Regions from separate parts of the Streptomyces pseudoechinosporeus genome, predicted to be linked through region 2. Evidence: riboswitches for the same ligand, from Rfam matches in the RefSeq annotation. Region 2 holds a riboswitch; the other holds the start of a gene.
The links. Region 2 has a riboswitch for glycine ahead of gcvT (glycine cleavage system aminomethyltransferase GcvT). Riboswitches for the same ligand answer to the same signal wherever they lie in the genome.
Positions count from the first base shown of each region.

Region 1 (3,792 bases), on a different contig from region 2:
CGTGCTCCCACGCGCCGCCGAGCACGGCCGCCGTGTGCGGAGCGTTCCGCAGCGGGTTGTCGTCCGCCGGCCACTCCCCCGAGCCGACCTTCTCGATCTCCGCACGAATGGCGATCATCGCCTCGCAGAACCGGTCGAGTTCGGCCAGATCCTCGCTTTCGGTCGGCTCGATCATCAGCGTCCCGGCCACCGGGAAGGACATCGTCGGCGCATGGAACCCGTAGTCGATCAGTCGCTTGGCGATGTCGTCGACGCTCACGCCGGTCGTCTTGGTCAGCGGTCGCAGATCGATGATGCACTCGTGCGCCACCAGCCCGCCGGGACCGGTGTAGAGCACGGGATAGTGCGGCTCCAGCCGCTTGGCCACGTAGTTCGCGCTCAGCACGGCGACCTGCGTGGCCCGCTTGAGCCCCTCGCCGCCCATGAGGCGTACGTACGCCCAGGAGATCGGCAGGATCCCGGCCGAGCCCCAGGGAGCGGCCGAGATCGGGCCGACGCCCGTCTCGGGGCCCGCGGCGGGCTGCAGGGGGTGGTTCGGCAGATACGGCGCCAGATGCGCGCGTACACCGACCGGGCCGACGCCCGGACCGCCGCCGCCGTGCGGGATGCAGAACGTCTTGTGCAGGTTGAGGTGCGAGACATCACCGCCGAAGCGGCCCGGCTTGGCGAGGCCCACCAGCGCGTTCAGGTTGGCTCCGTCCACGTACACCTGACCGCCCACGTCATGCACCTGCGCGCAGATGTCGGCGACGTGCTCCTCGAAGACGCCGTGCGTCGAGGGGTACGTGATCATCAGCACCGCCAGCTCGTCACGGTGCTGCTCGATCTTGGCGCGCAGGTCCTCGACGTCGATCTCGCCGTCCTCGGCGGTGCCCACGACGACGACCTTCATGCCGGCCATGACGGCGCTCGCCGCGTTCGTGCCGTGCGCGGAAGACGGGATGAGGCAGACCGTGCGCTGCTCGTCGCCGTTCGCGCGGTGGTATCCGCGTACGGCGAGCAGGCCGGCCAGCTCGCCCTGCGAACCGGCGTTGGGCTGGAGCGACACCTTGTCGTAACCGGTGACCTCGGCGAGCTGCTCCTCCAGCTCACGGATGAGCGTGAGGTAGCCCTGCACCTGTTCGGCGGGCGCGAAGGGGTGCAGCTGCCCGAACTCCGGCCAGGTGACCGGCTCCATCTCGGTGGTCCCGTTGAGCTTCATGGTGCAGGAGCCAAGCGGGATCATGCCGCGGTCGAGCGCGTAGTCACGGTCGGCGAGGCGGCGCAGATAGCGCAGCATCGCGGTCTCGGAGCGGTGCTGGTGAAACAGCGGGTGCGTGAGGTACTCGTCGGTGCGCAGCAGCGCGGCGGGCAGCGTGTCCGCGGCGGAGGCGTCCAGCGCCTCGATGTCACCCTCGACGCCGAACGCGGTCCAGACGGCGCCCAGTTGGGTCCGCGTGGTGGTCTCGTCGCAGGCGATGGACAGCTGGTCGGCGTCGACGAGACGCAGGTTGACCCCGCCCTCACGCGCCGCTGCGACGATCTCGGCAGCCCTTCCCGGCACCCGGACGGTGACCGTGTCGAAGTACGCCTCGTGGACGACCTCGACCCCGCCCGCCTTCAGACCCGCGGCGAGGATCGTGGCGTACCGGTGGGTGCGCTGCGCGATCGACCTGAGGCCCTGCGGACCGTGGTAGACCGCGTACATCCCGGCCATCACGGCGAGCAGCACCTGAGCCGTACAGATGTTGCTGGTCGCCTTCTGCCGACGGATGTGCTGCTCCCGCGTCTGCAGGGCGAGCCGGTATGCCTGGTCGCCGTCCGCGTCCAGCGAGACACCGACGAGACGGCCCGGCAGGTTGCGGGCGAACTTCTCGCGCACCGCCATGTATCCGGCGTGCGGCCCGCCGAAGCCCATCGGTACGCCGAAACGCTGCGTCGTGCCGACCGCGATGTCGGCGCCGAGCTCCCCCGGCGAGGTGAGCAGCGTCAATGCCAGCAGATCGGCGGCGACACTGACGATCGCGCCCAGTTCATGCGCCTGCTCGATCACAGGCTTGATGTCCCGTACGGCACCGGAGGCGCCCGGGTACTGGAGGAGCACGCCGGTCACGCCGCGCTCGGCGACCTCGGCCGGAATGCCCTCGCCGAGATCCGCGACGACGACCTCGACGCCGATCGGCTCGGCGCGCGTCTCGATGACGGCGATGGTCTGCGGCAGCGCGTCGGCGTCGATGAGGAAGACGCCGTTCTTGACCTTGCCCACGCGCCGCGACAGCGCCATGGCCTCGGCGGCGGCGGTGCCCTCGTCGAGCAGCGAGGCACCCGACGTCGGCAGACCCGTGAGGTCGGCGACCATGGTCTGGAAGTTCAGCAGCGCCTCCAGGCGGCCCTGCGAGATCTCCGGCTGGTACGGGGTGTACGCGGTGTACCAGGCCGGGTTCTCCATGACGTTGCGCAGGATCACCGGCGGCGTGAACGTGCCGTAGTAACCGAGCCCGATCATCGAGTCGAGGACCTCGTTACGGTCCGCGAGGGAGCGCAGCTCGGTGAGGACCTCGGCCTCGGAGCGCGCGGCCGGCAGCGCGAGCGCCTCGGCGTCCTTGATCACCTCCGGCACCGCGGCGGCCGTCAGCTCCTCGAGCGAGCCGTACCCCACCTGCGCGAGCATCTTGGCCCGGGCCTCGGTGTCGGGCCCGATGTGGCGCTGCTCGAAGGGGATTCCCCGTTCGAGCTCGGAAAGCGGAATGCGATGGGCGGTCATTTACGGAGGCCTCCTGGTCTGCCACGACCTTCGAGGGCACCACGGAGCGGTGCCCGGACGGCCTCCCCCTCTGTCATCTCAACCTGAGAGCTTCACCGGCCCGCCGGTTGTACGGCGTTCCGGCTTTCACCGTCGGTGAGAGCGGAAGCCGTCGACACCCGCTCTGCTTTCCAGAGTGGCCTCGTCCGCGCGGTACGTGGGCCTGAGAGATTCCGGGGAGGATTTGCTCCTTCGGCGCCTCCAATGAAGCCTTGGAGGACTCTCCCGCACGGGGTCAGCGGCCGTTGACAGCGTACCAGCGGGCACCCTCCGAGTGGCCGCCCACCGCAAAGTGCTCTTTCGTAGTGCTTATGGATGCGTAGTGCTGACGGATGAGTTGTGACCAGCTGGAGGGCCCGTGCAGACCGACATCGATCCGCGCAACCTGATCGGCCGCAAGGCGTTCGACCGCAACGGCCACAAGATCGGCACCGTCGACGAGGTCTATCTCGACGACGCGACCGGTACTCCGGAGTGGGCGGCCATACGCACCGGCCTGTTCGGCAGAGATGCCTTCGTGCCCCTGGAGCCCAGCGAACTGGTCGAGGGAACCTTGCGGATTCCCTTCGACCGCGCCCTGATCAAGGACGCCCCCGACTTCGGCGTCGGCCGCCACCTCTCCCCGGAGCAGGAACTCCAGCTCTACCACCACTACGGCCTCGACGTGACACCCCCGCCCCCGCCCCCGGACCGCGACTTCGGCCACCTGGCAGGCTCGGACGAGTCCTAAGCGGGCTTGCCTAAGCCCGGTGCGGTACCCGCGCCCCGGAGGCCGCAGGCCTCTTAGGGGCGCGGGGCTGTGACATATGCGGCTCCGCCGCGATGGGGGTCCCCCCGCTCATGGGGGTCCCCCCGCTCGAGCGAAGCCGAGAGTGGGGCGAAGCCGAGAGTGGGGGAGCGACCAGCCACAACGGACCCGCAGATTCCAGCCCGCGTTACCCAGCGGAGCGCAGCGGCAGCGGATCCGCCGACTCCAGCTCCGGATCGTCGATCCGGAAGGTGCGTACGCG
Region 1 covers NZ_BAAGPS010000067.1:105,073-108,864, forward strand. Annotated here, with positions in the region: gene gcvP (aminomethyl-transferring glycine dehydrogenase) at 1-2,743, opposite strand, end outside; glycine riboswitch at 2,924-3,020, opposite strand; gene ACYVO6_RS40760 (PRC-barrel domain-containing protein) at 3,141-3,512, shown strand; gene ACYVO6_RS40765 (DNA polymerase IV) at 3,718-3,792, opposite strand, start outside.
Region 1: linked by a shared signal. The riboswitch ahead of gcvP (aminomethyl-transferring glycine dehydrogenase) and the one ahead of gcvT (glycine cleavage system aminomethyltransferase GcvT) in region 2 are both predicted to bind glycine.

Region 2 (3,792 bases):
CACTGCCGGGGCAGCAACCGCTGCGCCTGAAACCCTAGGGTCTGTCCGGCGGATCATGCCGGAGACGCGGGGGCTGGCACGCACTCCCCCACTGCCTTGAGGGCGTGGGGGGACCCCCAGCCGCGTTGTCGTCAATCGCCGACTCCCCCACGCTCGAATCGAGCTCGCGCGGGGGGACCCCCATCGCGTCGACTCAATCCTCCGCCTTGCAGCTGCACGCACCAGACCCCGCTCACCTCTGCTCGCCAGGCACCGTAGCTCTCCTCCGACCTGATCCGCCGGACAGACCCTAGCGCCCGCCGACGCCGGCCGTTTCAGTCGCCGAAGTCGATCCGCCGCAGCACGTCCGCCGCGGCCCGGTCGATGAGGACGGCCGAACCGCAGCCCTCCGGCAGGTCGCCCTTCTCGACGGAGCGCAGCAGCCGGGCGACCGCGGCGCGGTGCCGGGCGAAGGCGTACCGCGAGACGCCTCGGCCCCGCTCACGCTGGCCGTCCAGGGCCGTGTCCGGCGGGACGTCAAGGAGCAGCAGATGCAGCGTGCCGCCGCGGCGTTTGGCCTCGCGCGCGATCCAGCTGCGCACCCAGGCCTGGGTGCCGCAGTCGTGCACGACGACTCCCTCGCCGGAGCGCAGGGCGCGGCGCAGGCCCGCGTAGTGCGCGGCCCGTACGAGGGGGCGGTAGACCGCGTACGGCAGAAACCGGGACACGCGGCGGTCCCAGCGGTCGCGGGTGTCCTGCGAGTCGATGCGGACGCCCGTCACCGCGCGGCGCATCAGGGTCGACTTGCCGCTGCCCGGGAGGCCCGTGACCACGACGAGATCGGCCGCGCCGAAGCGCAGGCCGTGCGGACTGTGTCCCGCGCGCTCCCGTAGATCACGGACGACGGGCGCCGGGAGCGGGCCGCACGCCTCCCTGGCCGGGACTGCCGGGACAGCGGGCTGCTTGGGCAGTGCGACGGCGGCACCCGTCGCGTACGCCGTGGTCCTGTTCACGCTGTTCGTCCTCCCCATGGGGTCGGGAGACCCATCCCCGTCGAGTGTAAAGAGAAGGTAATGCGTGCACCCTGTCGTTTTCGTTCTCGCCATGCCACAGACCCGTCACAGATCACTGTGACGGGTCTGTGACCCCTGTGAAAGGCCTCCCACGCCTGTGAAAGGCCCCCCTGCCATGCCGCACCGATGCGTGCGATGATGTGCGCGCCAACTGCATACCGGCCGCTTGAATCCGCGCGGGAGAGTTCCGGGTACATGTACACGCAGGTGTACGGGTGTCCGGGCGCCGAAGGAGCAAGTCCCTCCCTTGAATCTCTCAGGCCCCGTTACCGCGCGGGCGAGGCACATCTGAAAAGCGGGCCGCTGACCAGCGGCTCCACCCAAGGTGCAAACCATGACCACCGCCTGTCGGCGGTCACGGCGAACCTCTCAGGTTCCGATGACAGATGGGGAGGAACGACCTCGCCGTCATGCCTTGGGAGCCCTGTCCGATGAGCAGCACCACCACTCCACGCCGCACAGCACTCGATGCCCTGCATCGCTCGCTCGGCGCCACGATGACCGACTTCGCCGGCTGGGACATGCCGCTGCGGTACGGCTCCGAGCGCGACGAGCACATGGCCGTACGTACGAAGGCGGGTCTCTTCGACCTCTCCCACATGGGCGAGATCACGGTCACCGGAACGGGGGCCGCCGCACTGCTCGACTACGCGCTGGTCGGGAACATCGGCGGCGTCAAGGTCGGCCGCGCCCGCTACACCATGATCTGCCGCGAGGACGGCGGCATCCTCGACGACCTGATCGTGTACCGGCTCCAGGAGACCGAATACATGGTCGTGGCCAACGCCTCCAACTCCCAGGTGGTCCTGGACGCCCTGACCGAGCGCGCTGCGGCTCACGGGGGTTTCGATGCCGCCGTACGCGACGACCGTGACGCGTACGCGCTGCTCGCCGTCCAGGGCCCCGAGTCCCCCGGCATCCTGAAGTCCCTCACCGATGCCGACCTCGACGGCCTGAAGTACTACGCGGGCCTGCCCGGCACGGTCGCCGCTGTCCCGGCCCTGATCGCGCGCACCGGCTACACCGGCGAGGACGGCTTCGAGCTGTTCGTCGCCCCGGCCGACGCGGAGAAGCTGTGGCAGGCGCTGACCGAGGCTGGCTCCTCTGCGGGCCTCGTCCCCTGCGGACTGTCCTGCCGGGACACACTGCGCCTGGAAGCGGGCATGCCGCTGTACGGGCATGAGCTGTCGACCTCGCTCACCCCCTTCGACGCGGGGCTCGGGCGGGTCGTGAAGTTCGAGAAGGAGGGCGACTTCGTGGGGCGCGAGGCGCTCACCGAGGCCGCCGCCCATGCCGAGTCGTCGCCGCCGCGCGTCCTCGTCGGCCTGGTCGCCGAGGGCCGCCGCGTCCCGCGCGCCGGGTACGCGGTCGTCGCCGACGGCAAGGTCATCGGCGAGGTCACCTCCGGCGCGCCCTCGCCGACCCTCGGCAGGCCGATCGCGATGGCGTACGTCGACGCCGCGCACTCCGCGCCCGGCACGCCCGGTGTCGGCGTGGACATCCGGGGCAGCCACGAGCCGTACGAGGTCGTGGCGCTGCCGTTCTACAAGCGCCAGAAGTAGTCCCGCCGGCGGTTCGGCAGCGCGGCGACGTGACGTACGTTCCCGTGTGCCGTCTCGTATCCGACGTCTCTTGTCCGGCGTCTCGTAACGCAAGACCATCCGTTGATCACCACTCCCCCGTGTACAGGAGAATTCAGGCCATGAGCAACCCCCAGCAGCTGCGCTACAGCAAGGAGCACGAGTGGCTGTCGGTCGCCGAGGACGGCGTATCGACGGTCGGCATCACCGAGTTCGCGGCCAACGCGCTCGGCGATGTCGTGTACGTCCAGCTCCCCGAGGTCGGCGACACGGTGAGCGCGGGCGAGACCTGCGGCGAGCTGGAGTCGACGAAGTCGGTCAGCGATCTGTATTCGCCGGTCACCGGTGAGGTCACCGAGATCAACCAGGACGTGGTGGACGATCCTGCGCTGGTGAACACCGCCCCGTTCGAGGGCGGTTGGCTGTTCAAGGTGCGTATCGCGGAGGAGCCGAAGGACCTGCTCTCCGCGACCGAGTACACCGAATTCTCCGGCTCCGACTCCAGCTCCTGAAGGACTCCTGACTGATGTCGCTTCTGAACCAGCCCCTGCACGAACTCGACCCGGACGTCGCCGCCGCCGTCGACGCCGAGCTGAACCGTCAGCAGTCCACCCTGGAGATGATCGCCTCGGAGAACTTCGCTCCGGTCGCGGTCATGGAGGCCCAGGGCTCGATCCTCACCAACAAGTACGCCGAGGGCTACCCGGGCCGCCGCTACTACGGCGGCTGTGAGCACGTCGACGTCGTCGAGCGGATCGCCATCGAGCGGATCAAGGAGCTCTTCGGCGCCGAACACGCCAACGTCCAGCCGCACTCGGGCGCCCAGGCCAACGCCGCGGCGATGTTCGCGCTGCTCAAGCCCGGCGACACGATCATGGGCCTGAACCTCGCGCACGGCGGGCACCTGACCCACGGCATGAAGATCAACTTCTCCGGCAAGCTCTACAACGTCGTCGCGTACCACGTGGACGACGCGACCGGCCAGGTCGACATGGCCGAGGTCGAGAAGCTGGCCAAGGAGTCCAGGCCGAAGCTGATCGTGGCGGGCTGGTCCGCGTACCCGCGCCAGCTCGACTTCGCCGCCTTCCGCCGCATCGCCGACGAGGTCGGCGCGTACCTGATGGTCGACATGGCGCACTTCGCGGGCCTGGTCGCGGCGG
Region 2 covers NZ_BAAGPS010000003.1:108,403-112,194, forward strand. Annotated here, with positions in the region: gene ACYVO6_RS03895 (AAA family ATPase) at 315-1,010, opposite strand; glycine riboswitch at 1,220-1,334, shown strand; glycine riboswitch at 1,335-1,448, shown strand; gene gcvT (glycine cleavage system aminomethyltransferase GcvT) at 1,484-2,614, shown strand; gene gcvH (glycine cleavage system protein GcvH) at 2,755-3,144, shown strand; gene glyA (serine hydroxymethyltransferase) at 3,159-3,792, shown strand, end outside.